DNA from 3 places in the Paenibacillus sp. 276b genome. Region 1 is predicted to be linked to each of the others. Evidence: riboswitches for the same ligand, from Rfam matches in the RefSeq annotation. Region 1 holds a riboswitch; each other region holds the start of a gene.

Region 1 (10,215 bases):
ATACTGCTCCCGAATTTTGCGGGTCACCTCATATCCATCCATACCAGGCATCATAATATCCAAAATGGCCAAATCTATTGCTTGTGTCTGAACGGCTTGAACCGCCGCTTTCCCATCGAATGCCTTGATGATGTGATATCCTTCTTTTTGCAAGTGCAATGCAACCAGATCAGCGATCTCAACTTCATCATCTGCGATCAAAATCGTAATACGCTTCATTGCTTATTCCACTCCTATATGTGATGCTCAACAATATAACATATCTGAATCCAACTTATAAATGATTGAAGGGAATCCAATATATGAAACTGGACCGTTTATTAGCCATTGTTGTGCTGTTAATCAATCGTGGGCGGGTGCAGGCCAAGGATCTGGCGGATACGTTTGAAGTATCCATCCGCACCATCTACAGGGATATAGACACCCTGGGTCAGGCGGGTATTCCTGTCGTCACCTATCAGGGTGCAAGCGGTGGTATTGGCCTGGCAGAGGGCTATCGTCTTGACCGAAATGTACTGACCGACAAGGATCTGGCCTCCATTGTCACTGCGCTGCGCAGTGTCTCCACCTCCCATACGAATGTAGCACGGGATCTGTTGATGGAGAAACTCAGCAGCATCGTACCTGAAGCCAAAAATGAGGACTTCCAGGCCAATACCAGCCGCTTCATTGTGGATTATTCGATGTGGACGCATCCCGAAGAGCTGCAAATCAAACTTCAGCTTATTGAACAGGGCATGGATCAACTGCGGCCCATTACATTTACCTATTGTAGTGCAGAAGGTACTCAAACTCATAGAACGACCGACCCGCATACTCTTGTGCTCAAAAAGCATTCCTGGTACCTCTATGCGTTCTGTCACGAACGAAACGATTTCCGCATGTTCAAGCTGGTCCGCATGCGAGATGTCGTCCTTGCCCAAGGAAGCTTCGAACGCAAGCCGATCAACCTGCAGGACAGGCCCTGGCAGCAAGAGTGGGCAACTCCGGATAATAAAGTGGCCCTGAGCCTGAGATTCCATGCTCGTATCCGTCACATCGCAGAGGAATGGTTTGGCATAGAGAACGTCGTTTCGGATGGTGAGGGGTATTATATCAGCCAAGTCGCATTCCCGGAGGACAACTGGTTGTATGGGTTCATTCTTGGATTTGGCGCGGATGTTGAAGTGCTGGAGCCTCTACATATTCGGGAAGAGATTCGTAGAATTGCTGAACAAATTGTGCAAAATTATAAAGCTCCGCCCCTAACCTGACAGACAGGTGTCCAGTTCCTCCCGTTATACTTCTACTATATTCAAGCTGTACATAACGAGGAGGAATTGCTGATGAACGTCACAGTATGCCAGAGTTGCGGAATGCCACTTACTACCCCTGCTCAATTCGGAACAGAAACGGATGGTACTACAACCCGCGAATACTGTATCTATTGTTATAAAGAAGGCCAGTTCGAGCAGCCCGATATTACACTGGAGGGCATGATTGAAATGTGCACCGCCATCTTGAATCAGGAAGGAATGGACGAGGAATCAGCAAGGGCAATGCTGCGCAACCAACTTCCTTTTTTGAAAAGATGGAATGCATCCGGCTCAAAACGGAACGTGGCATTTGGGGCAGAACATTCGGATGAGTCCGTTGAATTTAATCAAGGAACTCACGACAATCGGCTTTCCACAGAGCCCATTCGGTATGTCACGCTGCCAGAGAAGCGCCTTGCAGGTGTGTCCGCCAGAACAACCAATGCCATTGAGATGAGTGGCAAAGGCTGTATTCAGGGACTCTGGAACAGCTACTTCGCCTCAGATCAACAGCCTGCCCCTGAAGCCGCCCGCTTTGGCTGTTACGCTGATTATACAGATGGTATAAATGGAGAATACACCATATTGGTGGGTCATGAGGTGGGTCCGGATGAAGCGTTGCCTGAGGGAGTGAGTTCCGTTGAGCTGCCACCTGCAACATATGCGGTATTCACCTCTAGAAAGGGCCCAATGGCCGAGGTCGTAGGTGAGGCCTGGGGTGCGGTGTGGGCCTGGAACAATCAGGGGGAACGCACGTTTACCGGGGACTTCGAATTGTATGATGAACGAAGTCTGGATCCTGAGAATGTACAAGTAGATCTATATATCGCTGTTCGGCAGGAAAAATAAGAAAAAAGTGATTATGATCATTTCTTAATTCCAATTGCACCGTTTCGATCTATATCTTGCCAATCGAATACCGCTCGCGGGATTTACGCAAAATGATGTGAGGCTGTCAGGTTTTCCTGGCGGCTTTTTGGCATTCCGCCTTTGTCTGTCCGTTCAAAATTGCTCTAATATGCACCCGACAACCGACCATGGTACCAAGTTAGCTAGCTTGCGTCGTACCTATACAACCAGACAATATGTCTTAATTTCGACACAACTGGCATTCCCAAAACTGGGTCTATTCACTTAACGACCGCTTCTATCCTCCCATACAAAACCTCACATATGCGGTCCTTTCCTCCTGAATTTACTTAAAAACGTTTACATCTCCTGAATACGGGGTAAAATCACTACAATCCAATTGGAATTACACCTTAAGTTGCCTGTTTCGTCTAACAAGTCACATATACCTATTTGCGTAACAGAGACGATAACCCGTCGGAATACATAACCTATTAATAATCACATATGCATATTCGAAAATGCATTAAAGGAGGAACCAAGATGATCCGCATGCCTATTCAGCAAATGATCCCGTACCACCACCAATATCCGCGCAACACGGCGACCACTGCTCCCAAAAAGGAGAATGAGAACACTCAAGGTCTATCCTTTCATGAAATTTTGCAACAAAAAATGGCTAAAAAGAATGCTGCCCCTTCTATGCGATAAATGAAATGATGAGCGAATTGAGAATCGCTTACGTGGTTCGCACCGTTCCTCTGCGAAGTTGTGGATGAACGGTTATTCGCGTTTTCACGATAAATGTTGCTACCTCAATTATTTTAAATATGTACAGTCTATTGTCACAATCTCTATAATGGGTTAAAAATCTTCGAACTTATATGAGACATAATCCATTTCAGGGGGATAGTATGATGATGACCATTGGCTGTTTTCACGCTCACTATTCTAATATTGCACTAACTGAAGAAGCACTCGCTCCTTATGAGGTTGAACTTGTACATTATGTCGATCCGGGTCTGGATCGCCTCAAACATGATGATGATTTCAGCGAAGCAGTTACGCATGAGAAAGTATCACAGACGCTGCAATGGATCGCCCACTGTCATGCAGATGCCATCCTCGTCACCTGTACCCTGTTTGCAGCCGTACTTGAGCAGGAGGCACAGCATGTTCCCGTGCCCGTGATTGGAATTGATGATCCATTACTTCAGGAAATACAGCAGAATCCTGGCGAGTATATCCTAGCGTTTACCAACCCCGCAACGATTGAAGGAACGATGGCGCGGGTGAATCTGGCTTTGCAGCAAGATGATAAGGATGAGCAGCGAAACGGGATCGAAGCAGTATTGATCCCGGGCACATTCGAGTTAATTATGCGAGGCGATAAGGAAAGTTATCTTGCAGCAGTGAGCACCGGATTACAGCAACTTGCTGAGCAGTATCCAGATAGCACTGTCGTAGCCGCTCAACTGTCGATGGCTCCCGCAGCAGCACGGGTCACATCAGATACAGGCATGGCGATCTATAGCCCGCTGGCATCGCTAGCGGCGTATTTGGAGAAGAAGTTGAGCTTGAAGCGGCGTTAGACTTTGAATCCGAGACGTAAGCCATTCAAACCATCTACATCTACAATTGACGGGAGGAATAAGCGTGCGTTTTCTTTATGTTGTTATATTATTTGTAGTTGGATTTGCCTGTTCGGCATTTTTACATGGAAGTAATCTCAAACTCAGTGATGCACTGTTATTTGTTATTGCGGGGATTTTATATAAAATGTGGAACAAGAAAAATCAAGAAACTCATACTGATGAGAACTGATTGTTCAGATGATTGTACACATACAAGAAATTAGAAAAAAGCTGTTCCTCTCCTCAATCACGGAGAAGAACAGCTTTTCACCATGTCAGGCCGCCCAGATTGCGCTGTAACGACGCTTAAGAGCGTGTCCGGTATTCCTCAGCCTTTTCCAACATACCCGCGGCCACAGCCTCATTCTCGGACAAGCCGTTGTCTGCCGCAAAAGCACGAATATCCTGCGTAATACGCATGCTACAGAACTTAGGGCCGCACATGGAGCAGAAATGGGCTTCCTTAGCCCCTTCTGCCGGCAACGTCTCATCATGGTAGGACAGCGCACGTTCCGGGTCCAGTGACAGGTTGAACTGATCCCTCCAGCGGAACTCAAACCGTGCCTTGGACAGCGCATCGTCCCGCCGCTGGGCACGTGGGTGACCTTTCGCCAGATCAGCGGCATGAGCAGCGATCTTGTAGGCGATAACGCCTTCCCGCACATCATCCTTATTGGGCAGGCCCAGATGTTCTTTTGGCGTAACATAACAGAGCATCGACGTGCCAAACCAGCCGATCATCGCCGCCCCAATCGCCGAGGTAATATGGTCATATCCTGGGGCGATATCGGTCGTCAGCGGCCCCAGCGTATAGAACGGCGCCTCCTTGCAAATCTCCATTTGCAGATCGACATTCTCCTTGATCTTGTGCATCGGCACATGTCCCGGACCTTCAATCATCACCTGCACATCATGCTTCCAGGCGATTTGTGTTAGTTCACCAAGCGTAGCCAGTTCCGCCATCTGGGCTTCATCACTAGCATCGTAGATGCTTCCTGGACGCAGTCCGTCTCCGAGTGAGAACGCCACGTCATACCTTTTCATAATCTCGCAGATTTCTTCAAAATGGGTATACAAAAAATTCTCCTGATGATGCGCAAGGCACCATGCTGCCATGATGGACCCGCCCCGGGACACAATGCCCGTCATACGTTTGGCGGTCAGCGGAATATATCGCAGCAGCACACCTGCATGGATCGTAAAATAGTCCACACCCTGCTCTGCCTGTTCTATGAGCGTGTCACGATACAACTCCCATGTCAGTGCTTCTGCTTCGCCATTGACCTTCTCCAGCGCCTGATAGAGCGGTACTGTTCCAATCGGTACAGGTGAATTGCGGATGATCCATTCGCGGGTCGTATGAATGTCCTTGCCTGTGGAAAGATCCATCACCGTATCCGATCCCCAGCGTACGGCCCAAGTCATCTTCTCCACCTCCTCCTCGATGGAGGAGGATACCGCAGAGTTTCCGATGTTCGCATTGATCTTCACATGAAAATGACGCCCGATCAGCATCGGCTCACTCTCTGGGTGATTAATATTCGACGGCAGGATGGCCCTTCCACTCGCTAGCTCCTGCCGCACAAACTCTGGCTCCACACCCTCACGAATAGCGGCGAACTCCATCTCCGGCGTGATCATTCCCTGCCGTGCATAATGCATCTGAGTCACACTGCGCCCTGCCTGTCCACGTAATGGTTTAGCACGCAAGCCTGGATACTTCTCGGCTCCAGTTCGCTTCCCTCCTGGTTTCAATCCGTTATCCTCCGGTTTGACCGTTCTTCCCTGGTAGGCTTCAACATCTTCACGCTCCGTAATCCAGCGGGTGCGCAGCGCTGGCAGCCCTGCCCGGATATCGGCATGAAATCCAGGATCGGTCATTGGTCCGCTCGTATCGTAAACACGCAGCGGTTCGTTATGCTCCACTCCTTGGGGAGTATTGGTGTCATGAAGGGCAATTTCGCGCTCCGGTACAGCAATGTCCGGTCGTGAGCCATGAATGTATACTTTGCGGCTGCCCGGGAAGGGCTGAACCCGTCCTGTCGTACCTTTTTCCTCTGCCAACTGCAGATTCTGCTTGTCCTGTCCCATCATTCGGTTTCCTGTGCTCATCGCTCTTGTCTCCTCCTCATTAGTGATTGCCTGGATTGAAATGCTTGCTCACGGGTCCAAATCATCCACAACATAGAAAAAGGAAGAGCGACCATACCACACAAAATAGGGACATACACTTCAATTAATACAGACAGTCGAAGCAAAAGGTTTACACCCAATGCTCGCCAATGGCACCCAGCCCTTTATCCAAAAGCAGATCTGACACCAGCTTCCGCCTGTTTACTGTATAAAAAAAGCCGGTTCCCAAGGGAACCGGCTTATGTCCATCACCAATAACATACCTTATAGAGACTCCATAACGGAGTCCATCCATAGGTCACATTATACGGTGTTCGTGGTCGTATCGCCGATTACTTCCCTACGCTGGTATGATCCAGATCAGGTGCAAAGGGTCCAGAATCTCATGCGATTCCGTCTCAGTCCGGACAATTCGGACTCCCCCAGTAACGTTAACAAGTTGCAGCATTTAAGCCGCAAATTTATATTCAATTGCTGACCCTGTTGGGCCGTCCATTACAGAGTAGCGCAACCGAATCATAAAAACAACCTTTATATTCCAGAACATAAAATCAGGATAACATAAGTCCCATCTGTGTAGCAGCTTCCTTCAGTACAGGTGCATATTCATGCAACGTCTCCTGCGAAAGGCGACTAACAGGCCCGGATACCGACAGAGCAGCAGCGATGTTGCCTTTCCGATCCATGATGGGTACAGATACTGCCGCGGCTCCTGGTTCACGCTCCTCATAACTTGTTGCGTAGCCATATTCCAGAATGTCTTTCATCTGGGCCAAATATACTTTGGGATCGATAAATACCGGCCATTCCGGTCCATTCATCAGATCTTCGCGGTCCTCTTCGGTGGCAAAAGCCATTAACACTTTACTGGATGCTCCCACAGATAACGGAAGTCTGACGCCCACCGGAGCTACACGACGAATCGCCTGATCACTCTGTACGGCTTGAATTCGAATCCGCTCACTGCCATCACGCAGATATAAACTCACGGTTTCGCCCAGTCGATCTCTCAGCCGCTCCATCGCAGGAAGGAGCAAAATGGCAGGATCATCGCTGCGAGACATATGGGCAGACAGTTCCCAGATACGTATGCCGAGTCGATACTTCTCGGTTGCTGCATCCCGGATCACAAACCCCTTGTCCTCCAAAGTAGCCATCAGACGATGGACTGTACTTTTGTGCAGACCGATCTGGCTCGCAATTTCCGTGAGCCCCAGATCACTGCGGGTTGTAAAACACAATAATATATCCAGCGCCCGTTCTACAGCCCGGACGGTTAACTTTCGGTCTTCCATGGCAAGTTGCCCTCCTCATGTTTCATCACATGAAACTTGGTTACATAAATTATATGAGAAACGGTCTCATCTGTAAACCAAAAAGCGCCATTTGTAATAGGGATATTTGTAAATATTTTCTTTTTATAAATTAGAATCCCCTGCAATTTGCACCCTAAGGAAATGTTACCCATATATCTTCAAAACTATATAACAATTGCGTAACAAATGGCCTCAATCAATTGACTTTGACTATATTGGAACATACGATAAAGATATATTAAATTAAGATTTTGCTTCATATGTAGTCAGAAAAATCATTTATCCGCTCTGTTCGTCTCGTTGTTATCTTCATTTGATTTTTAAAGGAGGGGCAATCATGTATCCGACATCCCAGAGCGAAGCCCCGCTGCAAACGAAAGTGTCAGATCTGCCTTCTTCGTTATCACCGAGGCTGATCCGGTTCAAGCATATTGTCGTGGCGTTGTTGCTCTCCGTTGTATTTTTTCTGCTCTTTTGTTTCATTGCACTACACGGTTATATTGCTTGGGTATTATCCAATCCAACTGTAGCGCCTGTATTCTCCAATCCCATGCAGGCGAAGAACATGAAGTATCAAGACATCACGTTCCCGGCAGCAGACGGCAGTCGAACGATGCAGGGTTGGTATATTCCGGCTGATGATAATGCAAACAAAACCATCATATTCAGCCATGGATATGGTGCGAATCGTGAAGAGACCTGGGTACCAATGTATGATCTGGCCCATTATGCTCACCAACTTGGCTTCAATGTGGTGATGTTCGATTACGGTTTCGCTTCACAGGTGAACAAAGCTGTTGCCACAGGCGGCAAAGCCGAGTCCCAGCAGCTGCTTGGTGCTATCCAGTTTGCGAAGCAGCGCGGAGCTCAGGAGCTTGTCGTATGGGGTTTCTCCATGGGTGCAGGTACAGCCCTGCAGACTGGGCTTATTACCAAAGATGTGGATGCTATGATTCTGGACAGCACGTTCCTGCTTGAGCCGGATACGCTGTATCACAACATCCATAATCAGATTGATCTTCCGCGGCAGCCTACGCTGGAGATTATGAACCTGCTGTTCCCGATTCTGAACGGGACCGGATTGCAGCAAATTCCGTATCAAGAAGTGAAAAAAGAAGATTATCCTTTCCCGATTTTCTTCATCCATGGTACCGAGGATGAGAAAGCTCCTTACCCGATTGCAGAGCTGCTTGCCGGCAACCAAACCAATCCGAATTCCGATGAATGGATTGTGGACGGTGCGCATCATGAGCTGATCTTCCGGGAGCATCCGAAGGAATATCTGCGCCGTGTCTCCACATTCCTGAGTCATGTGACCAAGACGAGCAGCGATGATGTGGAAAATACGAATAACGGAGAATCGTGAAAATCCGGTAATTCAAGAGCCCCTAGGGGCTCTTTTTTTTGTGTATACATAGGACAACATGCCTGAAGAATATACTTTTGGGATGTAATTAAAGGCAGCTCTACCTTGTACAATACAAAATTGAGCGAACCGGGGAAGCAATTCGTTTCTGCTACTGGATCTGAATTCAAATTCATCTGAACGGAGGTATACCGCTTATGAATTGGTATGGATATGGGCATCTGCTGCCTCTGCGGGTACTCGAAGAAGTCCGTTTCTGGAAAGAGCAAGAGAAGGAACATACGATTGTCATTCGTGCCTTGGTTCCTGATCTTGAACCCTCATATGTCAAATGGCTTGCGGAATGGGAAGCGATTTTTGAGAATAGCGAACGAGTCGCGAATCAGCTGTTGAAGCAAATACTGCCGGGAACCCAACCGCCTGCTCCTTACATCATCCGCTGTATTGAACAGCTCGTGGCTGCGGCCTGCACACAATCGCGTGAGTTCATTAGACAGCTGTACGTCCTGCTGGAGCAAAGTACTGCTGTTCAGCAGGTGCCGATTGCCAAAGTGGTTATTCTGCATTTCATACGTGAATCGGAGTATTTCCTGGGGGTACTTGAAACGTTGAAACAATCTGGAGCTTTGCGAGATTTGGTGTCTGATCCATCTTTTTCACTGGACCATATTCTTCAAACCTCAGAACAACCGGCTGATCCCAACGTACAAGTTGCTTCAACGCCCGTATCTGAACAAGCCTATCGTGAAGCTGTAGAAGAATCGTCCAATGCTGCGGGAAAAATCAATAACTCCACTCCAGCGGTACAGGCACAATCTTCAGCGGCTGTCCAGTCTCCCAATGCAAACGCAGAGGGCACAACCAACTCTTCAGCAGCGCTAGTCAAAGAGAAACCTGTCCCTATTGGTGGACACACACTGCCACCCCTACCCTATGCCTACAATGCGCTGGAACCACATATCGACGAGATGACGATGCGCATCCATCATGACAAGCATCATCAATCCTACGTGGATGGGCTGAACACCGCGGAGAAAAAGCTGGCGGAATCGCGCAAAAAGAATAATTTTGAACTCGTTAAACATTGGGAACGTGAACTCGCATTTAATGGTGCAGGTCACTACCTGCATACCATTTTCTGGACGATTATGAATCCCAAGGGTGGAGGCAAACCCTCCGGTATGCTCGCAGAGCAGATCAAGCGGGATTTCGGCAGCTATGAAGCGTTCAAGAATCAATTTACCGAAGCCGCCAACAAAGTGGAAGGCAGTGGCTGGTCCATGCTGGTCTGGAGCCCGCGGGCGCACAGATTGGAGATTTTGCAGGCGGAGAAACATCAGAACCTTTCCCAGTCCGACATCGTGCCTCTCCTGCCGCTTGATGTATGGGAACACGCCTACTATCTGAAACACCAGAATGAACGCAAAAAATATATCGAGGATTGGTGGAAGGTTGTGTACTGGCCAGCTGTGGCGGAACGTTACGAAACTGCGCGCAAGCTCTTATGGCCGCCTTATTAGTATTCTCGGGCTAAGCATAGCATCGGGGAGTACTCTGGAGCGCATTGAATCCATGGTTCAATAATTTGATGTAAAAAAAGAGATATCTCCAGCCAAATGACT
Region 2 (10,215 bases), on a different contig from region 1:
AGTAGAATTTTAAATGAATGCAGTAAAACAACTTTTTTGTAAAATGATAGATTAATAATCTTGTTTTTATAAATTTACATGGTATTATTATCCTATTGATAAGGAGGTGTTTTAGTTCTAAAGATTCATATTTTAATATTTTACCTACCAGAAGCCTATTGAGGAGTGTGTTTTAATTTTGAATTCAAAATGGAAAAATTTTAATCGAAAAGTATCACTAATGCTTTCTACTTCGCTGGTTGTCTCTATGTTATCGATGAGCTTATCTGTATCTGCAGAAATTGATAAGTCTAAAAATGCTCTTACTGATATTGATAAATCGTATGCCAAAACGGAGATTTCAAAATTAGTGGAACAAGGGATAATTACAGGATATGCAGATGATACATTCAAACCCTCTCAGTCCGTAACAAGAGCTCAATTAGCCAAAATCATGGTTGGTGCACTCAATTTGAAGCCCGATGCTTCGGAAGCAACCCAATTTAAAGATGTTAATAAGGATTTATGGTATGCCGGATATATCGGTGCACTTGTCAAATCTGGAATTGCTCAAGGTACATCAAAAGAAAGTTTTTCACCTAATAAAAGTGTTACAAGAGAAGAATTAGCAGTATTTTTTGTCAGAGCTTTTGGTTGGGAACAACAAAGTGTAATGAGTCAATCTTCCAAACCTCAGTTGTCTGATCTAGATCAAGTATCTAACTGGGCGAAAGAATCAGTATCTATGGCTTATCAATCGGGTTTCATCAAAGGGTTGGTGCAAAAAGATGGAGCGGTGAAATTTAACCCTTCAGGTGTTGCAGATCGACAGGCGTTGGCAAGGCTCGCTTATGAGTTTGTAATGAATAAGTCTACATATGATGAGTACATGGCTCCTACCAAAACGGAGGAAGGAACTGAAGAAGCAAAACCAGAAATCTCAAAGCCATCTGATAGTAGTAATAAAGGAAATAGTGGAAGCACTTCCGGTGGTAAGGGTAACGATAATAGTAATGGTGGAAATACTGGAGGTGGGGAACAAGTCTCCAATAATATCAAAGCTCCAGGTACCTATACTCTTGGTGAAGTAACTGGGAATGTGACAATTAGTTCTCAAGATGTTGTATTAAAAAATACTAAAATAAATGGTAGTTTGAAAGTGCTTGAATCCGTTGGGAACGGTGATGTGATCCTTGATAATGTAAGTGTTACAGGAACTACCGAGCTTCAAGGTGGAGGACCTAACAGCATTCACGCTATTAACTCAGTTCTTGCAACAGTCATCGTCAACAAAGCAGACGGAAGCATCCGTTTGGTTCTTGAGGGTGGGAGTGAAGTTCAACAAATCGAAATCAAATCCGGGGCGATAATAGATAATAATTCAACCGGTAACGTTGGGCCGATAGAATTAGCAGAATCAGTTCCGCATAATGCATCTGTAAGACTCAACGGAAGTTTTGATTCTATTCTGGTTCATGCCGAACAAGTTTCGGTAGAATTTGGTGATAACTCTATGATTGGTAATCTTGAAGTGTTTGAACAGGCACTGAATTCTACGTTCAAAATTGGACAAGGGGCTGTAGTGAACAGAGCGATTTTAAACGCAATAGTCGAGTTTTCTGGACAAGGGATACTAAATTCGGCTTTAGTTAATGTAGATGGTATTGACTTTAGTCGACTCAGTCAGTCGCCCAATATTGTAGCAGATCCGACAGTGACTCAGGTCGTTTATTCTCCTGAGGCAGTAGAATTATCTGCAATAGATTCAACACGTCAGATCGTTTTCACTGGAATCACTGACACATCATTCAAAGATATTACAACCATTGCGAAATGGGATGTAGAGAATAACTCCATTGTTGTTGTTAACTCAGGCAAAATTCAGGCGAAGAGCAATGGTACAACGCAAGTAAAAGCAACATATGGTGAATTTGTAATCAATGTTCCTGTAACGGTGGCTGTATACAATGAAGAGGAAACTTATCCGACTCTTAAAGCAATCCATGTCACAAATGGAAGTGCAAAACTAGAGTTTTCAGAAGGTATTGATGTTAGCGATCTGAGTTCAGATAATTTCATAGTTACAGCATATTTAAATGGATCAGAAAAGCGTCTAAATAATCTGCAGTATGCTAATGGAGAATTTACTTTTGAACCTGTTAACAGTTATGGATCTACTCTATATCTGACTGTAGAGTCCGATGTAAATAAGACTTTTTTTGCAGGAAGTCAAAGTGGAGCAATCAAGCTTACGGGTTTCGGTGGCCACATTAAGGATGTTGCTGGGAGTGCAGTTGCAAATCTACAAATTGATTTCAGAAAAGGTCTGGATAACAAATCTGGCGAAATTGTAGGATCAGTAACGACAGACTCCTATGGAAATTATAAGATTTATCTTCCCCCTGGCATATATACAGGTGAACTGGGCGGAGGAAATACAAAATATATTAAAACATTTTTAATTGGTGTATCGGCTTTAAATGTGGAAAACAGAAATGAGAATCAAACCGCTATTGAGATTCCTACTCAAGATGAAACACGTATCGTTTTAACTTGGGGTAAAGATCCGGTTGATTTGGACTCCCATCTTATCGGTCCTGGAGGTTCGGGTGACATTTTCCATACGTATTATGGTGACAAGAAATACTATTACGACGGAGAAGTTTTAGTTGATTTGGACTTGGATGATGTCACGTCCTATGGACCAGAAACAACAACAATTCGTCATCTTCTTCCAGGCACGTATACTTTCTATGTACATCATTACTCAGGAGTAAGTACAATTAAGAGTTCTGGTGCTAAAATTGAAGTATTCAATGGGGCGGTGGCCACACCAAGTGCAGAGTTTATCGTTTCTGAAGGAAGCGGAAGCGAAAGATACTGGGTTGTCTTCAAAATGGTTGTTTCGGAGACTGGAACAGTTACTTTTGAAACCGTGAATGAATTCACAGACATGACCCCACTTTACACACTTCAATCAACGAATAATAATATTGAGGAAGAACTATAGGAATCTTACAGATTGTAGAGAAACCCTGTCTTTTATAGATTAGGGGTTTCTTTTTTTTGTTATAGTACTTTTGATTTACAGATACAAATACAGCATACCCGAAGTTGAGATCGGCACATTACACAATGGAGTACGATGCAAAAAATGCCGAGAACACAGGCATACTGCTGTCGTTTCTATATCTAAGCTAATGATTATTATCGTAACATCCCTTTTTTGGTAGGATCAGGGTAGGTTCCGAGCCAGAGGTGCACCTCTGATCGGTTCCTTGAGGACAAGCTTATGCTTGTACGCCAATTCATCAGAATAAGGGAGGATTTAAATTATGAAAAAAGTGTTGACGTTGCTGCTGTCTGCGGGTCTGGTCGCTTCATTATTAGGTGCAATTCCGGCTTTTGCTGCACCTACTGTTGTAAACTCAACGATTATTGTAGCCAAGGGAGAAACTTTTGATGGCAAAGGCCAAACGTATGTAGCCAACCCTTCCACCCTGGGAGATGGATCTCAAGCGGAAGATCAGAAGCCGGTATTTCGGTTGGAGGCAGGCGCCACGCTCAAAAATGTGATTATCGGTTCACCTGCAGCTGACGGTGTTCATTGTTATGGTAACTGCACGATATCAAATGTGATTTGGGAGGATGTCGGTGAGGACGCTCTGACTCTGAAATCAGCCGGAACGGTTAACATCACTGGTGGTGCAGCTTACAAGGCCTATGATAAAGTATTTCAAATGAATGCAGCCGGAACGATTAACATTAAAAATTTCCGTGCAGACGATATTGGCAAGCTGGTACGTCAGAATGGCGGAACAACCTTCGCCGTGAACATGACGCTAGACAACTCGGACATTTCCAATGTCAAAGATTCCATTATGCGTACGGACAGCAGTACATCGCAAGGGAAAATTACAAATACCCGTTACTCCAAAGTACCGACCTTGTTTAAAGGCTTTGCATCGGGCAAAACAAGTCAATCCGGGAATACACAATATTAAAACAGAGCATACCGGTTCTCAATAATTTTCCTCTAAAGGATATGAAGCATAACAATTAAAGGGGATGTCCTATAAGTCATGAATATGACGGGGACATCCCTTGTTCGCGTTATCTTGGTCTAATGAGCCTGGCACACGTTATTCGCTCTCATTTGCACCTTTCTGAGATGTAACGAATTACAGAGACGTTATTTCTTGAAGCAGAGGTATATGACGCATAAATGAGACATATAGTTAATCACTCTTTCTTCTAGTTTAAACTGATTTTTTCTTATCGGGATTGTCACAAATACCCATGTGTTGTACAGTAGAAGCAATGAAATAAGTGAACCGGGTGCTCAATGAAGTTGGGCTGAGAGAGCGGCCTTGTGCTGCTGACCGTATATCTGATCTGGGTAATGCCAGCGTAGAGAACATGAATTTGCGATGAGCAATGGTAAGTGATAAGGGATAGAACATAAATGTCAGCGTTTCTTGGTTGCAACGGGATTTCTCTGATGTGACGGGGATGGTGTCGTTTGTTTTCTTCTTTCTCTATATCTGCCTAATGCGTTGCATCGTGAGAATTGTAAACTGTGCGTATGGCCTGCCTGTGAACCGGGGAGGCTTTTTTTGTTTGTTTTATTGTTTTTTTTATAAATCTAGGGAAACAGAGGAAGGAAGTAGAGAACATGTCAACAGCAGTAGGCAGCAACAGATTGAAGTTAACCGATATTTTGGTAACAATTGTGATTGCGGTAGTCTTTGGGGTGATCTACAAAATATGGGGACCTACATATGATCTGATGAAGCCATTCGGCGTTCATGCGGAGCAGATGATTTACGGCATGTGGTTCATGGCGGGCACCTTTGCCTTTGTAATTATTCGCAAGCCGGGTGTAGCCATTCTGGCCGAAGTTGCGGCATCAACGGTGAGTGCTTTTCTAGGTAGTGAGTGGGGCATGTCGACACTGGTGTATGGGCTGCTGCAAGGGCTGGGTGCAGAGATCTTCTTCGCCGCATTTCTGTATCGGAAAAGCAATCTGTTCGTTACCTGCCTTGCGGCTATTGGTGCAGCAGCGGCTTCGCTTGTACTCGATTATCAGTATGGGTACATTGATTCCCTCACAGCTTGGAACTACACGCTGTTTATCGGATTCCGCTTCATTGGAAGTATTCTGATTGCGGGTGTATTCACCTATTATCTCGCCAAAGCGCTGGAGCTTACAGGTGTAACACGATCCCTTAGACCGGTGTCGAAGCAGGATTATGAGGCGCTGGACTAGATGAATGAAGTGGAGAATGTGCAAGCGGTAGGTGTTACGAATCTAAGATGCAAGTTCCCGGGAGAGAAGGCCTTGGTGTTCCAAGGCTTGTCTCTCTCTGTGCGTCAAGGGGAGAAAGTATTGTTGCTTGGACCAAGCGGCTCTGGCAAATCAACCTTGTTGCAAATTCTGAGTGGTCTGATTCCGCGATCTGTGGAGATTCCGATGAAATGTGATGATATTCAGGTTCCTGAGCAGCCCGGCATTGTTTTTCAAGATCCGGATACCCAGTTCTGTATGTCGTATACGGATGAAGAGATTGCTTTTGTACTGGAAAACCGGAATATTCCACGCGAGCAGATGTCTGCTCTTATTCATCGATATCTGGAACAGGTGGGGTTATGCTTTGAACATAATCGAACACTCATTCAATCCATGTCACAGGGCATGAAGCAGCGTCTTGCGATGGCTTCGATTCTGGCCATGGAGCCAGACGTACTCTTTTTGGATGAACCAACGGCACTGCTGGATGATGAAGGAACCTCTCAAGTATGGGAAACGGTGAAACAGATTGCACAGGACAAAACACTCATTATCGTAGAACATAAAATTAATGAAATCGTCGAGTGGGTAGACCGAATCATCGTATTGTCGCCTGAAGGAAAGATTGTGGCAGATGGCCCGGCGAATCAGGTGTTTACAGATGAGCGGAATATGCTCAGGGAATACGGAATCTGGTATCCAGGAGTTTGGGAAGAGCGAGGGCAGACGAAAGCACAGACGTTGGTCACAGGAGAGTTTATTCGTTATGGGGCAACAGAAACTGAAAGTATGGATAACAAGGAGGAGCGAGCTTCTGCGCAGCCCCAACCAGCCCTGGAAATGCAGCAATTCACCGGATGGCGCGGAAAAACACCTTTCATTCAGGTGGAACAGGCCAAGGTATGGCACGGAGATTGGGTGGGGATTGTCGGGGCTAACGGGGCAGGTAAAAGTTCGTTATTGCTATCCATGATGAATATTCTAAAAACGACAGGTCATTATGTTGTGGAAGGACAATCGGCCGGAAAAACCGAGCAGCTTGCAGATCACATTGCCTTTGTATTCCAGAATCCTGAATTTCAATTCGTGACCAATACAGTCCGGGATGAAGTGGGATTCTCCTTGCTGAGCGGCAAGTTAACTGCCGAAGAAAGAGGTATCAAAACCGATAATATGCTGGAGCAATTCGGACTGAGTGAGCTGTCCGGTAGGCATCCATACCAATTGTCGATGGGACAGAAACGACGACTGAGTGTAGCATCAGCTCTGGTACGGGAACAGCGTATTTTGTTACTGGATGAACCTACCTTTGGACAGGATGCGCGGAATACTTTTGCCATGTTATCACAGCTGGAACGGCTGCGACGTGAAGGGACCGCCATTGTGATGGTTACACATGACCGTGAAATCGTGAAGCGTTATTGCACCCGGATCTGGACGGTGCATGAGGGGAGGTTAACGGATGCAGCTCTCGTTTCCTCATCGTGAGACTTGGCTTCACGCGGTGAATCCGGGGTTGAAAATGATTTTCCTGACATTGCTGTTTATCTTCGTCATCCTTGTTCACAATCTGAATGTAATGGCTAATGTAGCAGTTGTCATGCTTTTACTGCTTGGCTGGACAGGTCACGCATGGCCCAGATTATTGCTGTATGCATCTCCGTTCATTCTGGTATTTATATCAACTTCCACAGGTATGATCATGTTTGGTAAAGGGGAGACCACCTGGTTTCAGTGGGGATTAATTCATATTACCGAAGAGAGCTTCTACCGCGGGTTGCACCTAGGATTTCGTTCTCTAAGTATGGCGGCAGCTGGATTGTTGTTCGGTCTGACGACCAAGCCTGTCCGTCTCTTTTATTCCCTCATGCAGCAGTGGAGGCTCCCACCCAAGTATGCCTATAGTTTTCTGGCGGCTATGCGTATGATTCCGATTTTGCTGGATGAATTCCAGACGCTGCGTTATGCCATCCGCATTCGGGGAACGAGGCAGCATGGTTCCCGCTGGAATGTATACGGCATACTGAAACGATATGCAATTCCACTACTTGCCCAGAGTATTCGCCGTGCGCAACGTATGGCGGTGGCGATGGAAGCAAAAGGATTCAAGGAAGGCGGGAGCCGGACCTATTACATTCAGATCGGGTATTCCCGAGCGGATGTATGGTTTATGGGGTATTTTATCATCATGTTAACGGCTGCTTATATATTGGGAACCACATTCCCTTATAATTCAACCCTATTGGATGTAAGGTGAGACCTGTAATTATTTCGTACCTTGTAAATATATTTGGGAGTAACAGTAACTTTTCCTAGTTCAAAACGTCTTAAATGGAAATAACTTCAAATGATTGGAGTGGACTGACGTGAAGACGGGGCGTAAAAGGCAATGGACGGGCTACCCATGGAATATCGCTGCTGGTGTCTTAGTTGTGCTGGTTACGGGGGGACTGCTGTTGTACAACCATGCCAGGGCGCTGGAGGGGCAAGGTTCGGGTTCAGTAACGCAAGTGCTATCGGTGAAGCTTAATTATAAAAAGGGGGATAAGGTCACAGTTGCAAAGGGAGTACCTATTTACAGCCAAGTGGTCGAGAGCAGTGTTTCCCCTGATCGGATGGACATAGACGGGTATAGCTCCGCTCAAGGGAGCTTGCAAATCGACGCTGTTCGCGGGGAATGGGTCAAACTAAAAGGTAGCGATTACACTGAATTCTGGATACCTGGCTGGTATACCTCCAAAGAAAGCCGAAGCCTGACGAAATCCATTCCACAAACGTTCAAGCTTCAATCGGGCAGCAAGCTGTACCTGTTTCCCGGAAGTCAGGCAACATGGTCTTCAGGGGCATTCCTGAAAGAGCAGGCGTTCATTGTTGCAGCGACGAAGGACTGGTATGGCGTGTCCATTGCCCCGCGCGTCTGGAACAAGGAATCGTCCACTTATCGTCCAGCATTGCTTTGGGTTAAGGCACAGGATGTAGCACAGCATACCAAGGTAGCGGATGGCTGGTTCAGTAGACAATTGGCGATGCCCACGTCCACTATACGTCATTTGATAGATATTTTGCTGAATTCAAAAACGACCTCAAAACAGGTGGCGCAGTGGCTTGGCGAACCGGATTGGCAAGAGCATTCCGGCAATTTAAACGATACGGGTTATGCCATGAGCATAGGAAAGACCTGGCGGTACGAACGAGCAGATGCTCATTTTCTCGTGATATTTAACAAGAACGGCAGGCTGGTTCGTACGCGCTGGAATATACCCCAGGACGATCGAAACGGTGTAGTGTCTAATTGGGAATTTGGTGGTTCAGATGAATATCAGTTCACGACTAAAATCTATGGCACAATGCTGCCTGCCACCTTACCCTGGAAATCGGTATGGACCAATCAGGGGGATATTAATTACACCTTTCTACAAGCAGCAACGGAGGATGTGCTCCTGATGAAAGGGGATGACGGTGGATTTAGCGGTGGATATTACGAAGGTTCCATATATGCTCTTGACCGACATTCCGGCCAGAAATTATGGGCGATCAATGGTGGGTTTGGAAGACAGCAGGCAGAGGTGGATGCGGGACGCCAATACGTTACCATCTACACCGATTATGACCCTGACAAGAAAAAATACGTGGATCGTATACGCCATCTGGGCTTGAAGAACGGAAAGGTCGAGTGGGAGTATATCCCCAAGCAAAATTTCAGATTGAATGGGATCACGGCAGCGAAGAATGTCGTCATTGTGGACAGCGCGGTTGTTGAAGGCTCAAGCAATAGCTGGTTAACGGTGCTGGACAGTGCAAACGGAAAAACATTATGGAAGCGAAAACTGACGACCGGTTATGAATTATTGAATAAGAGCGCGGAAGATCCTTATGTCATGTATTGGGAAAAGGATAAACTGATTGCAGCTGATCCGCGATCAGGCCGCACCGTGTGGAGCATTGCAGCAGGGAAGTCAACGATAGAGCATCCCGAACGGAATCCTTATTTTGACGGAATTGCTCGTATCGATCCGTTTGTGCCCGCACAGCCAGAACGCTGGATGCTGCTGGATGACCAGTGGGTGCTGGTTGATCTGAACAACGGACAGAAGCTTGCACAATTTCCGGCCCGGGTTGGACAGCAAATTGAGGTGCTGAATGACGGCATGGTGCTCATTCGAGAGAACAACAACGGGGAAATGTATGGTGAATACGAGGATTTCACAACCACTCTGTACGATGCCAAAAGCGGCACAAAACGTTGGACGCAGAATAACAAGATCGAACGCGCACTTGTGGAGGGCGATCAATTATATGTAATCAAGAACGGCTATCCGGCAGCCCTTGCCTATGATACAGGGGAGACCCGCTGGACTGCACAAAACACGATTGCTGCCTTTCAATACCCTACCAATCAGGGGAGTTACGTGGTGATTGAAGATCAGCTTTTGCTGCCGATGGGTGAGGATCTTCTGGTGATGAACAAACATGACGGTTCTTTGCTTGGTCGTGTGCATGACGTTGTGATGGGAAGCCCGGAACATCGTGATCGGGATGCGAAGAATGGAACCATGAACCGGCTTGGAAATGAAGTCTATATTGGGTCATCCAACGGACGGTTTAGTATATATGATGCTAATGATTTGCACACAGATATCTCACCTTAAAGCTTGTTTCATGTCGAATGATGATTTATTATGAATAAACAGGATTGCTCGCGCTCCGGTTATCGGCTGTGCGGGCTTTCTTCATGTGTTCTTGAAGGACCATGTACGATCAATCGCAGGAGGAATCTCCCATGATTTCATTATACGGGGTAAGCAAGCGTTATAACGAGCGTGGGTCCCGTGAAGATCAGGGATTCGAAGCATTAAGCTCGGTTTCCCTGGAAGTAGGCCAGGGAGAGATCCACGGCATTATCGGCTCTAGTGGTGCAGGGAAATCCACACTTCTGCGTATGCTCA
Region 3 (10,215 bases), on a different contig from region 1:
AATAGAACATGGGATTCAACCACATATCGCAGTAGGTGATTTTGATTCCATTACCGAACAGGAACGGGAGAAGGTACGAGATAACAGCGAACGGATAATCACCTGTGATCCTGTGCATAAGGATTTGACCGATACCGAGATGGCATTTGAAACAGCATTGGATCTTGAGCCTACTGACATTCTTATGTTGGGCGCAACGGGCACACGCATGGATCATACACTGGCTAACGTACATATTATGGTCCGCGCTATGCAGCATCATATTTCCTGTACTCTGCAGGATGAACACAATTATATGATGCTAACAACCTCCGAAGCTTTTGTGGAAGACCGCGGATATGAGTACATCTCCCTGCTCCCACTTACTAATGAAGTAACAGGTATCACACTGGAAGGTTTCATGTACCCGCTAGATCAAGCTACTATACGCATGGGACAATCTTTGGGGATTAGCAACAAACTGCTCGGAAAGTCTGGCACCGTCTCTATTGATAGTGGGTTATTACTCATTATTCAGAGCAAAGATTAACCTTCCGCCTATACTTATTACGTTTTTGTAACCTATGATTTAGATTAAAAATAAGAGCATAAAACAACAAAGACCCTTGAATATCAAGGGTCTTTTCTATTTTTGTAACATTCGAGCTTCGTCAATGATTAATTTTTTGACATTTTTAATGGTATTTTAATAAACAAACCCAAACCGTTGCGGCCCTAGGGAGAATCAGGTTCCATCCAATTTCTAGGCTGTTACAAAGCTGTTATACTCGCTCTAGCAACTAAACGAAAACGAATTTTGGAGGTACTCACATGAAAACAAACATCTTTGTCCAAAAGGCCGTAACCGTCGGGTTGTGCGCTACACTAGGTTTTGGAGCTGTATTAATGACTAATGCACCTGTCGCACAGGCAGCAAGCGCTTCTGTATCCACAGGACAACAAATCGTGAACTATGGTAAAACCTTTACAGGAACTCCATATAAATTTGGTGCGTCAACTTCTACAACCAAAAATTTTGACTGCTCTTCTTTTATGAAATACATCTTCAAAAAGTATGGTGTAGACCTGCCACGTACATCCGTTAAGCAATCCCAAGAAGGTGTAGCTGTTTCCAAAGCTAATCTGCAAGTGGGAGATCTCGTCTTCTTCTCCAGCGGTAGTCGCTCTACAGGCTCCAATATTACTCACGTAGGCGTATATGCAGGCGACGGAAAAGTTCTGCACACGTACGGATCACCAGGTGTAACTCTCTCCGACTTGAACTCGGGGAACTGGAAAAAAACATATATTAAAGCTCGCCGCGTACTGTAGCTCATATTCCGAAAATAACGAAGCGAGTAGGGCCGGATCTGATGATCCGGTCCTTTTATATTTACCCAATGAAGTTCTCTCTCCAAACAGGAGTTATGTGGAAAACAGGAACTATGTTCGGTGATACGACCTCTTTTATTGAGTATGAAGCATATAACCGATGCCACGAACGGTATGAATTAATTTGACACTCCTCCCCTTATCCACCTTCACTCGTAAATGTTTGATATATACATCCACCACATTAGTATCCATTGCAAAATCATACCCCCATACTTCCCTTAAAATAACGCTCCGGGGACACGCCTCATTCACATGACGAGCCAAAAATTCCAGCAATTCGTATTCTTTCGGAGTTAATACCAGATATTCGCCTGCACGACTTACACGACGTGAACGCAGATTGACCTTGAGGTCATGTACTACAATGACTTCTTCATCTTCCTGTGAAGCATGCGAGAACACACGTAAAAGATTCCGTATTCTGGCCATCATCACATTACCGTGAATAGGTGCTTCCATCACATCATTAGCGCCGTAATCGAGTAATTCCACAATCAATTCAGGCGATATCTTGGGAGTTATCACAAGCAATGGGGAGGTGACACCTATGTGTACAAAAGACTCTAGTCCATTTTTCAGGGTATCTTCGTGACATCCTTCATTCATTAATATGATCATATTGAGATTCGTGAGTGTTAGTTCAGAAATACGGTTCAGATCTGTCCATTCCATTTTCTCGACTTGGTACCCTTCTGCACACAGTATGCCTTGAATAAAAGAAACCAGATCGCCCCTGCCAACCAGTAATATGGATGTTTTCATTTTTTCACCCGGCCTGTCTTGTACGCTGCTACATTTGTTGGTTTAAACTACACTTGGTCTCCACATCCTTGTGACCACTGTGCATCGCAGCATTGTTGTATGTTTATCATGCCGTAAAATGAAAAAGTCCATTCCCGGAAGGAACGGACGCGGAACATTCATTTGATTTTTCTCTAACCAAAGTACCGGTGAACCAGTGTACGCGCCTCTGCCGTGTCTTTTGTTCCATGAACAAGGACACGACCATCCTGAAAAATGACCATCCTGTTTGCTCCTGTTGTAAAAGAAACCAAAAATGGATTAACCTCCACTTTGCCTTCATCCAACTTGCCGAGACGATCAGCCGTATGTTGTAAATCCAGATTCATCCGCCGTGAAGGGCGAATCTGTACCGTATCCCTACCACATAATACGTCTGTTTTTTCCAGGTTTGAGGCAGAGAGGTACGGATAGTTAGCCTTTACTCCGCAGGAAGGACAATCTTCTTTTCGGGCACCGTCGACGTTAATGGATATGTATTCATTTCTCCACACATCGAATGATAACAACTTGCGTCTCAGTGCACCTGAATTACCACTGAGAAGCTTCATTGCTTCGGCAGTCTGATTAGCCGTAACCATCTGCACCGCCTGAGGGATAATGCCTGATGTGTCACAGGTATCCCCACCTAACGGAACCTCACCCAACAAGCAGTTTAAACAAGGCGTTTCTCCAGGCAGAAACGTGTAGGTAATTCCATAACTGCCCACACATCCTCCGTAAATCCACGGAATACGATACTTCTGAGACATATCATTTATTAATAGCCGGGTATCAAAATTATCTGTTGCATCCATGATCAAGTCTGCGTTCTGAACCAGTTCTTCCAGTTCATCTACTCTGACGTCCATCACTTTGCCTACAACCTCAACGTTAGAATTAATGTCAGATAGGCGCTTCTTCGCTGCCATCGCTTTGGGCATTCGCTGAATGGCGTCTTGCTCAATATATAATTGCTGTCGTTGTAGGTTGCTCCACTCCACATAGTCACGATCTGCAATAGTAATATGGCCAATTCCTGAACGTACCAATGTTTCCGCAATACCCGTACCAAGCGCGCCCGCTCCAACAATTAATACTTTGCTGTTATTCAATCTATGCTGACCTTCCTTACCGATAGGTGCATACCGTTCCTGTCTGGAATAGCGGTCTCCCTGTTCAGAAGATCGTGTCTGATTAGTCATGTATGAATCATTCCTTCCGCCGGACTACTCGCTGCTGCATAGCGCTTAACGGGAATCATGCCTGCCTCATAAGCCAGTCTGCCTGCTTCAACCCCCATTCGCATGGCCTTCGCCATCTTTACCGGATCTCCTGATCCGGAGACAGCCGTATTCAACAATACACCGTCAGCTCCCAGCTCCATCGCATGAGCAGCATCTTTAGGTGCTCGAAGTCCTGCATCCACAATAACAGGAACGACGGCTTGTTCAATAATAATCTCCAGATTATAGGGATTAATAATTCCTCTCCCCGCCCCTATGGGTGAAGCCCCAGGCATAACAGCATGTACGCCGAGTAGTTGCAATCGCTTGGCCAGAATAACATCGTCCGAGATATAAGGCAGTACCGTAAAGCCCTTTTCAAGCAAGATCTCGCAAGCTTTATAGGTTTCAATTGGGTCAGGAAGTAATGTGATTCCATCGCCGATAACTTCTACTTTTATCATATCACAAAGTCCTGAAGCCCGAGCTAGTTCAGCGATTCGCACAGCTTCCTCTGCTGTTGCAGCACCCGCTGTATTGGGAAGCAGGGTATATCTTTTCAAATCCAGTGTGTCCAGAAAGTGCTGTTTGTTCCGATCTTCCAAGTTCAAACGCCGAACCGCGAACGTTAATACTTCCGTACCGGAGGCTTCAACCGCCTGGCTCTGCACTTCCAAGTCCGAAAATTTGCCTGTACCCAGCAGCAATCTAGACTCAAACGTATAATTTCCAATCCTCAACATAATTCAACCGCCTCCCACAAAATGTACAATTTCAATTCGGTCTCCGTCTCTTAACGCCGTCGTTTCATGATATTCCCGCGTTAAAATTTGCCGATTCAATTCAACCACGACGGTTTTTACTTGCAAATTAAATGAATGGAGCAATTTATCTACACGATTTAAGCTATCTTCAATTTGCATGGTTTGTCCGTTGACAATGATGTTCACTGCAACATCTCCTTTATGTTCAAACGTTCTGGACAAAGGTCCTGAATCCCCAGTTCTTCCGAGGTTTTGCCACAAATCAAGTCAGCCATAAGGCTGGCTGTAATTGCACTAAGCAATATGCCGTTACGATAATGTCCAAAAGCAGCGAATAAACCCGGTACACTATCACAAGCCCCCACATAGGGCAATCCATCCGGAGTCGAAGGACGGACACCAGCCCACGCTTGGATAAAATGTGCTTCCTTCATGCCAGGTACCCAGTTTGTTGCAGCTGCAAGCAACTTCTGAATGCCTTGTACCGAAACTTTCATGTCTGTTCTTCCAGGAAGGCTTGTTGCACCGATCCATACTTCTCCATTGGCTTTGGGAACAATATATATATCCTCTGCATACACCGTTTTGTCTGGCCTGTACCCGGCATGGTGGGGAGAAAACTGCACGGCTGCAATCTCCCCCTTTACTGGTAAAACAGGCGATTTCAGACCTACATGTCTCATCAATTCTTCACCATGTAACCCTGTAGCAATAATTACATTTCTCGATGTCATCGTTCCTATTGAAGTCTCGATTCCTTGCACACCGTTTACATTCGTATGCAAACGGACATCCTGTACCCCTTCCATCACCCTTGCACCCATGGCTTGAGCCGATCTGACATAAGCCTGCGTTAAGTTGACAGGAAGAACCTCGCTCTCGGAAGGTCTGTAAAATGCTCCATACGTATCCCTGTTTAACCATGAAGCTTCCTGTTGGACAGCAATACGATCCCACCAAATATGTTCTGTAGATAAGGTAGACGATCTACGATCATTCTTGTAACTGCTGACCTCACTGTATGAACGAAAAGGAGTAATAAATCCATGCTGTTGCAGCCCCATTTCCACTCCGCTAAGCGAACTGATCCGTTCCTTCTGCTCATGAAGCAAAGCTCTGCTCTGCCTTGCAAGCTTTGCCATTACAGCATGAGTGAATTCCTCACTATCAGCAGCAAGCATGCCTGCGGCTGCACAGGAAGTTCCCCCAGCGATCCGCGCCCGCTCAACCAGAAGAACGTCATGGCCTCGAGTAGCGAGTTCACATGCGATGGCACATCCGATAACTCCTCCACCTACAATAATGGTTTCTGCATGAAGCTTGCCTCGAACTTCCGCTCCAACTTTACTTCCCGAAACGATTCCTGGATGATAGCCTGAACGATTCCTGCTTCGACTTCTTGCTTCCTCTCTCAAGATCTCATCTCCTTGGTTCGGCGTACTTTTCTGAATCCGTGATCGCCTGTCGCAATGAAGCGGCAGCTACTTCCGGCTTATCGGTCGTCCAAATCGTTGAAATTACAGCGGCTCCTCTAGCACCAGCAGTTCGAATGGCAGCAATATTCTCAGGACTAATCCCGCCAATCGCGATCACGGGAATCGAAACATTAGAGCATACCTCAGCTAACGCACTTAGCCCTCTGGGTTCGCAATTCGGTTTACTATTTGAAGCATAGACATGCCCATAAAAGAGATAATCCGCTCCCTGTTCTTCTGCAACTTTTGCTTCTTCCAGAGAATGAACCGATATGCCTACGCGCAGCCGATCGACTCTCCTCAACTCATCCTTATCATAGCTGCGAATAACCGCTTGACCCCAATGCACACCACCAATTGAAGCATATTGATCCAGCTGATCTGAGCCATTCATAATGATTCGGTCAGATGGAACACCTTGTGTTTTTAGACCTTGCGCCCAATAAATCTGTTCTTCAAGGGTCAGCTTTTTTTCCCGAATGTGGATATAATCGACCCACCGCCATATACCCTTAGCAATATTCAGAAAAGAGTCCAAGTCTCCTGTACCTGGTGAAACCACATGCAGTTCGAATGATCTTGTTATTACATGTTCGTGGAAGATTACCGTCCTATTCGCCCTCCTCTTGCATGATTTAAGCTGATATACAACAACAAAAAAGCCACTCCCGTAGGGGAGTGGCCACGAATTTAAAATTCATGGATCAACTGAATGACTGTCGCATGCAATTACTCTATACATAACGCACAACAACTATAGAAACCATCCATAGTCGCAACGCTGTATACATAGAACTGCATGATTCATCTTGCAGGCCATATCGCAAAGTCAACGATAAAGCTCTTTGTCATTAGCTGAAACGCGCCACTTCCCTACGCTGGTATGATCCAGATCAGGTACAAAGGGTCCGGAATCGCATTCTTCCATCTCAGCCGCATCGTGCGGCCCCCCTAGTGTTCATATGAAGCTGTAGCCTATGTTACCATAGACACCTTTTTTTGTCACCGTACATTTCCATGAATTACGTTGTTCACCATTGCTGAAGTCATGTAGTTAACGAAGTTGCTGTTTCTGGTGCGAAGAATTTCGTAGAAACTATTGTTTGTCGGACCAAGCTTCAACATCCCACGTTTTGGTTACCCAACCTTCATAAAATTCAGGTTCATGGGATACGAGCAGCACGGTACCCTTGAATTCCTGCAGGGCACGTTTTAGCTCTGCTTTTGCGGTTACATCCAAATGGTTTGTGGGCTCATCGAACAAAATCCAGTTACTTTCACGCATCAGAAGCTTACATAAACGAACCTTGGCTTGTTCACCACCACTAAGTGCGTTAAGCGGGCGGGTGATATGCTCATTTTTTAATCCACAACGTGCGAGATGGCCCCGGACTTCATTCTGTGTCAGATGAGAAAACTCATTCCACACATCTTCGATCGGGGTAATATTACCTGCACGTACTTCCTGTTCGAAATAAGCTGTTTCCAGATAGTCCCCCAAGAAAGTCTTACCGCTAATTGGTGGGATTTTCCCCAAGATCGTCTTGAGCAGTGTGGATTTACCTACACCGTTACATCCAACAATGGCAATTTTCTCGCCACGCTCAATCGTCATCGTCATTTTAGGCAATAATGCATATGAATATCCGATTTCAAAATCAATACCCTCAAAGACGGTTTTACTACTCGCCCGGGCATCCTTGAATTTGAATGTGGGTTTGGCCGCTTCGTCTGGACGATCAATCCGTTCAATCTTGCCGAGCTGCTTCTCACGGCTCTTGGCACGACCGGAAGTGGAAGCGCGGGCTTTGTTCCGCTGAATGAAATCTTCCTGCTTCTTGATAAACTCCTGCTGTTTCTCATAAGCATCAATATGTTGCGCCTTATTCATGTCGGCCATTTCAAGGAATTTGTTATAGTTCGCTGCATAACGCGTCAACTTGGCAAATTCCAGATGATAAATAACGTTAACGACCTCATTCATAAACTCTGTATCATGCGAAATCAGAATAAACGCATACGGGTAATCCTTCAGGTAACGCGTCAGCCATTCAATGTGTTCCACATCGAGATAGTTCGTCGGCTCATCCAACAAAAGAGCTGTGGGTTTCTCCAGTAAAAGCTTGGCAAGCAATACCTTCGTACGCTGACCACCACTAAGCGCGGCCACATCACGATCTAGACCGATGGCGGACAATCCAAGTCCATTCGCCATCTCTTCCACTTTCACATCGATCAGATAAAAATCACCTTGCTCCAATTGCTCTTGAATGTCACCCATTTCTTCCAGCAACAATTCGAGCTTGTCCGGATCGGCGTCTGCCATCTGATCCGTAATAGACATCATTTCTTTTTCCAACTCAAGCAAGGGCAGGAACGCATCCTTAAGCACATCACGAATCGTTTTTCCAGGCGTGAGCTTGGTATGCTGATCCAGATATCCATAACGAACTTTGGGGGTCCATTCGACCTTCCCTTCGTCCTTTAACAATTTCCCGGTAAGAATGTTCATCAGTGTGGACTTACCCACACCATTTGCACCAACAAGACCTACACGCTCTCCGGCAAGTAAACGAAAAGATACATTTTTAAATAACGTGCGGTCTCCAAAATTGTGACTCACGTTCTCTACTGACAATAAACTCATAAGATGAGGTTGCTCCTATCTATTGGACATTACTATCGTTCCGAAACCCTATTTTAGCACAGGTGTCGCCTTTTCTGAAAGTAATGTAAACATCTCATGCAACCTCGCTTTTATATTACAAACAAACTGCCTTTAATTTATGGAACAGTTATACTCAAAATAACCTTGTGCTGCCGCTTGTTTGGCATTTGTAAACACTTCTTCGGCTCTGTAACCATTGCTACATGTGGAAGGGTAATAGTATTTAATTCCACTTACAGGATCAACTCCGCCAACGATCGCTGTTTTCTTCACCAGTCTGCCACCACCAATGGCATAATTGTTAATCTTTTGGTTACCTACAGGTATTCCCTGAATAAACGCCATCAGCCCCGTATCATTAATCGAATTGTACCAGTCTTCCTGAGAAATCAAAGGCATGGTAAAGGTGTAGGAAACACCATTCCTTCTTGCAAACTCATTATGCCGGTTAATAACATCTGCCAAATCTTCCTGCACACTTGTCACGATCCGGCCTCGTCTGACCTGCTCAAACGTCTCGGCATTCTGAAGCAGAGGGATTTGTGTGCTGGAGGCCAGTTCTTTCTGGAAACCCTCAACCCACATGCCCAAGCCTGCATCATAGGCATACACATACCCATCGAGTGTGAAGTTAATACTGCTACCATTTGAATCAGAATATGTATAGGGCTTTTTAGGACTCCAAACTTGCCGGAATGAATCTTCAAGATCACCTGTCATCTCAGTTTCGTTCGCCAAAATGTAATAACCATCATAATCCAGCACGACCATTGCAGGAATGTAATTAAACATGGCCCGTATAGCAGCAGGATCATCCTGAATCCCCATATTTAGCGCCAGTGTTTGGGTAAAGGTAGTCAAGGCAAGCTCTTTGTCCGCTTTTACAAATTTGGTCGAATCATACCCTGCTTCATCGTCTTGCTTCTCATTTTGATGCATCACAGCCCCTGCATCCAGTACGGCAGTCTGAAGTGCCATCTTATATCGATTGCTTAAATATTGTGCCTCTTGGGCATTGTCTGTATTGTGAGAAATAACCCAGAATATAGGTAAAAAGATAAGCACAAACACAATAGAAAGATCAGTAATCTTCATTGAGCACCATACCCCCATATGTGGTAAACACGGCTGCAGCCTGTGCAGACCCGTTCAACCACTCACGAATCAACATGGCAGGTGTGCGATTGGTATTTTTGACGGTTACAGTGAAGAAATCCCCCATTGCCAGTGTATATCTGCGCCCAGGATCGTCTAAAGCTAGCACACCGGACGAAGGAAACAGCTTTGCTTTAATTTGGGCTGAATAATAGCCATCTTGTACAGTTTCATAGGTGCCAGAAAATGTGCTCTGATCCATCGGATCTGAGTAATGAGGAACATATTTTTTGTGCAAATGCTCCATGGAAATCTCATAGGCATTCCCCGTTCGGGCCATCTGTTCTTCGAATTCTGTATACATGACAGGGGAAATGTATCCCTTTGTTCTGACTGCATCAACAAAACGGGTAACCGTCTGAACAACGGTCATGCGTGCCATGTCATCCTGTCGATCTGCAGTCTCTGCTGCCGGATATACATAAAGCAAAATCACTGCCAGCAAAACAGCAAGCAGCTTGGATGCAGCGTTAATCAAGGTGTACTGGCCTCCTTCCAAAATGCAATCTTCAGCAGTTCGCCAGCCTCACTTCTTATGAACTCGGGTCTATACGAAGCAGCAAGCTGGACAGGAATGGTTCCTCTTCTGTTTACAAGGGGATCAATGACATATGCAATCCCGTCCACCTCCACGCTGACCATTGTCCCTGTCATTTGCCTCACAGTGTTCAACACTTCCGCACCACTATAACGGATTGGCTCACTTATACGCAGAGTGGTATTCAGCCGTCCTTCCATGTCTGCTGTCGTCTGCACCAAGTGATTCAAAGCGT

What was found. Region 1 has a riboswitch for thiamine pyrophosphate ahead of thiC (phosphomethylpyrimidine synthase ThiC). Riboswitches for the same ligand answer to the same signal wherever they lie in the genome.
Region 2: another riboswitch for thiamine pyrophosphate. It lies ahead of BLV50_RS10965 (ECF transporter S component); the one in region 1 lies ahead of thiC (phosphomethylpyrimidine synthase ThiC).
Region 3: another riboswitch for thiamine pyrophosphate. It lies ahead of BLV50_RS09130 (thiamine phosphate synthase); the one in region 1 lies ahead of thiC (phosphomethylpyrimidine synthase ThiC).

The regions. Positions count from the first base shown of each region.
Region 1 covers NZ_FNRR01000005.1:354,310-364,524, reverse strand. The annotation lists gene BLV50_RS23840 (response regulator transcription factor) at 1-219, opposite strand, end outside; gene BLV50_RS23835 (helix-turn-helix transcriptional regulator) at 303-1,253, shown strand; gene BLV50_RS23830 (zinc ribbon domain-containing protein) at 1,326-2,144, shown strand; gene BLV50_RS32900 (hypothetical protein) at 2,688-2,855, shown strand; gene BLV50_RS23825 (aspartate/glutamate racemase family protein) at 3,062-3,736, shown strand; gene BLV50_RS32895 (hypothetical protein) at 3,801-3,968, shown strand; gene thiC (phosphomethylpyrimidine synthase ThiC) at 4,085-5,872, opposite strand; TPP riboswitch at 6,232-6,345, opposite strand; gene BLV50_RS23815 (IclR family transcriptional regulator) at 6,463-7,206, opposite strand; gene BLV50_RS23810 (alpha/beta hydrolase) at 7,565-8,593, shown strand; gene BLV50_RS23805 (Fe-Mn family superoxide dismutase) at 8,791-10,113, shown strand.
Region 2 covers NZ_FNRR01000002.1:15,758-25,972, forward strand. The annotation lists gene BLV50_RS10955 (S-layer homology domain-containing protein) at 179-2,989, shown strand; gene BLV50_RS10960 (pectate lyase) at 3,315-3,983, shown strand; TPP riboswitch at 4,303-4,413, shown strand; gene BLV50_RS10965 (ECF transporter S component) at 4,655-5,248, shown strand; partial or broken gene BLV50_RS33780 (ATP-binding cassette domain-containing protein) at 5,339-5,689, shown strand; gene BLV50_RS10970 (ATP-binding cassette domain-containing protein) at 5,711-6,757, shown strand; gene BLV50_RS10975 (energy-coupling factor transporter transmembrane component T family protein) at 6,732-7,526, shown strand; gene BLV50_RS10980 (outer membrane protein assembly factor BamB family protein) at 7,636-9,918, shown strand; gene BLV50_RS10985 (methionine ABC transporter ATP-binding protein) at 10,050-10,215, shown strand, end outside.
Region 3 covers NZ_FNRR01000001.1:2,155,724-2,165,938, forward strand. The annotation lists gene BLV50_RS09095 (thiamine diphosphokinase) at 1-529, shown strand, start outside; gene BLV50_RS09100 (C40 family peptidase) at 811-1,311, shown strand; gene BLV50_RS09105 (winged helix-turn-helix domain-containing protein) at 1,447-2,136, opposite strand; gene BLV50_RS09110 (ThiF family adenylyltransferase) at 2,310-3,359, opposite strand; gene BLV50_RS09115 (thiazole synthase) at 3,356-4,123, opposite strand; gene thiS (sulfur carrier protein ThiS) at 4,127-4,330, opposite strand; gene thiO (glycine oxidase ThiO) at 4,327-5,559, opposite strand; gene BLV50_RS09130 (thiamine phosphate synthase) at 5,564-6,181, opposite strand; TPP riboswitch at 6,473-6,582, opposite strand; gene BLV50_RS09135 (ABC-F family ATP-binding cassette domain-containing protein) at 6,716-8,266, opposite strand; gene BLV50_RS09140 (hypothetical protein) at 8,399-9,382, opposite strand; gene BLV50_RS09145 (hypothetical protein) at 9,369-9,920, opposite strand; gene BLV50_RS09150 (hypothetical protein) at 9,917-10,215, opposite strand, start outside.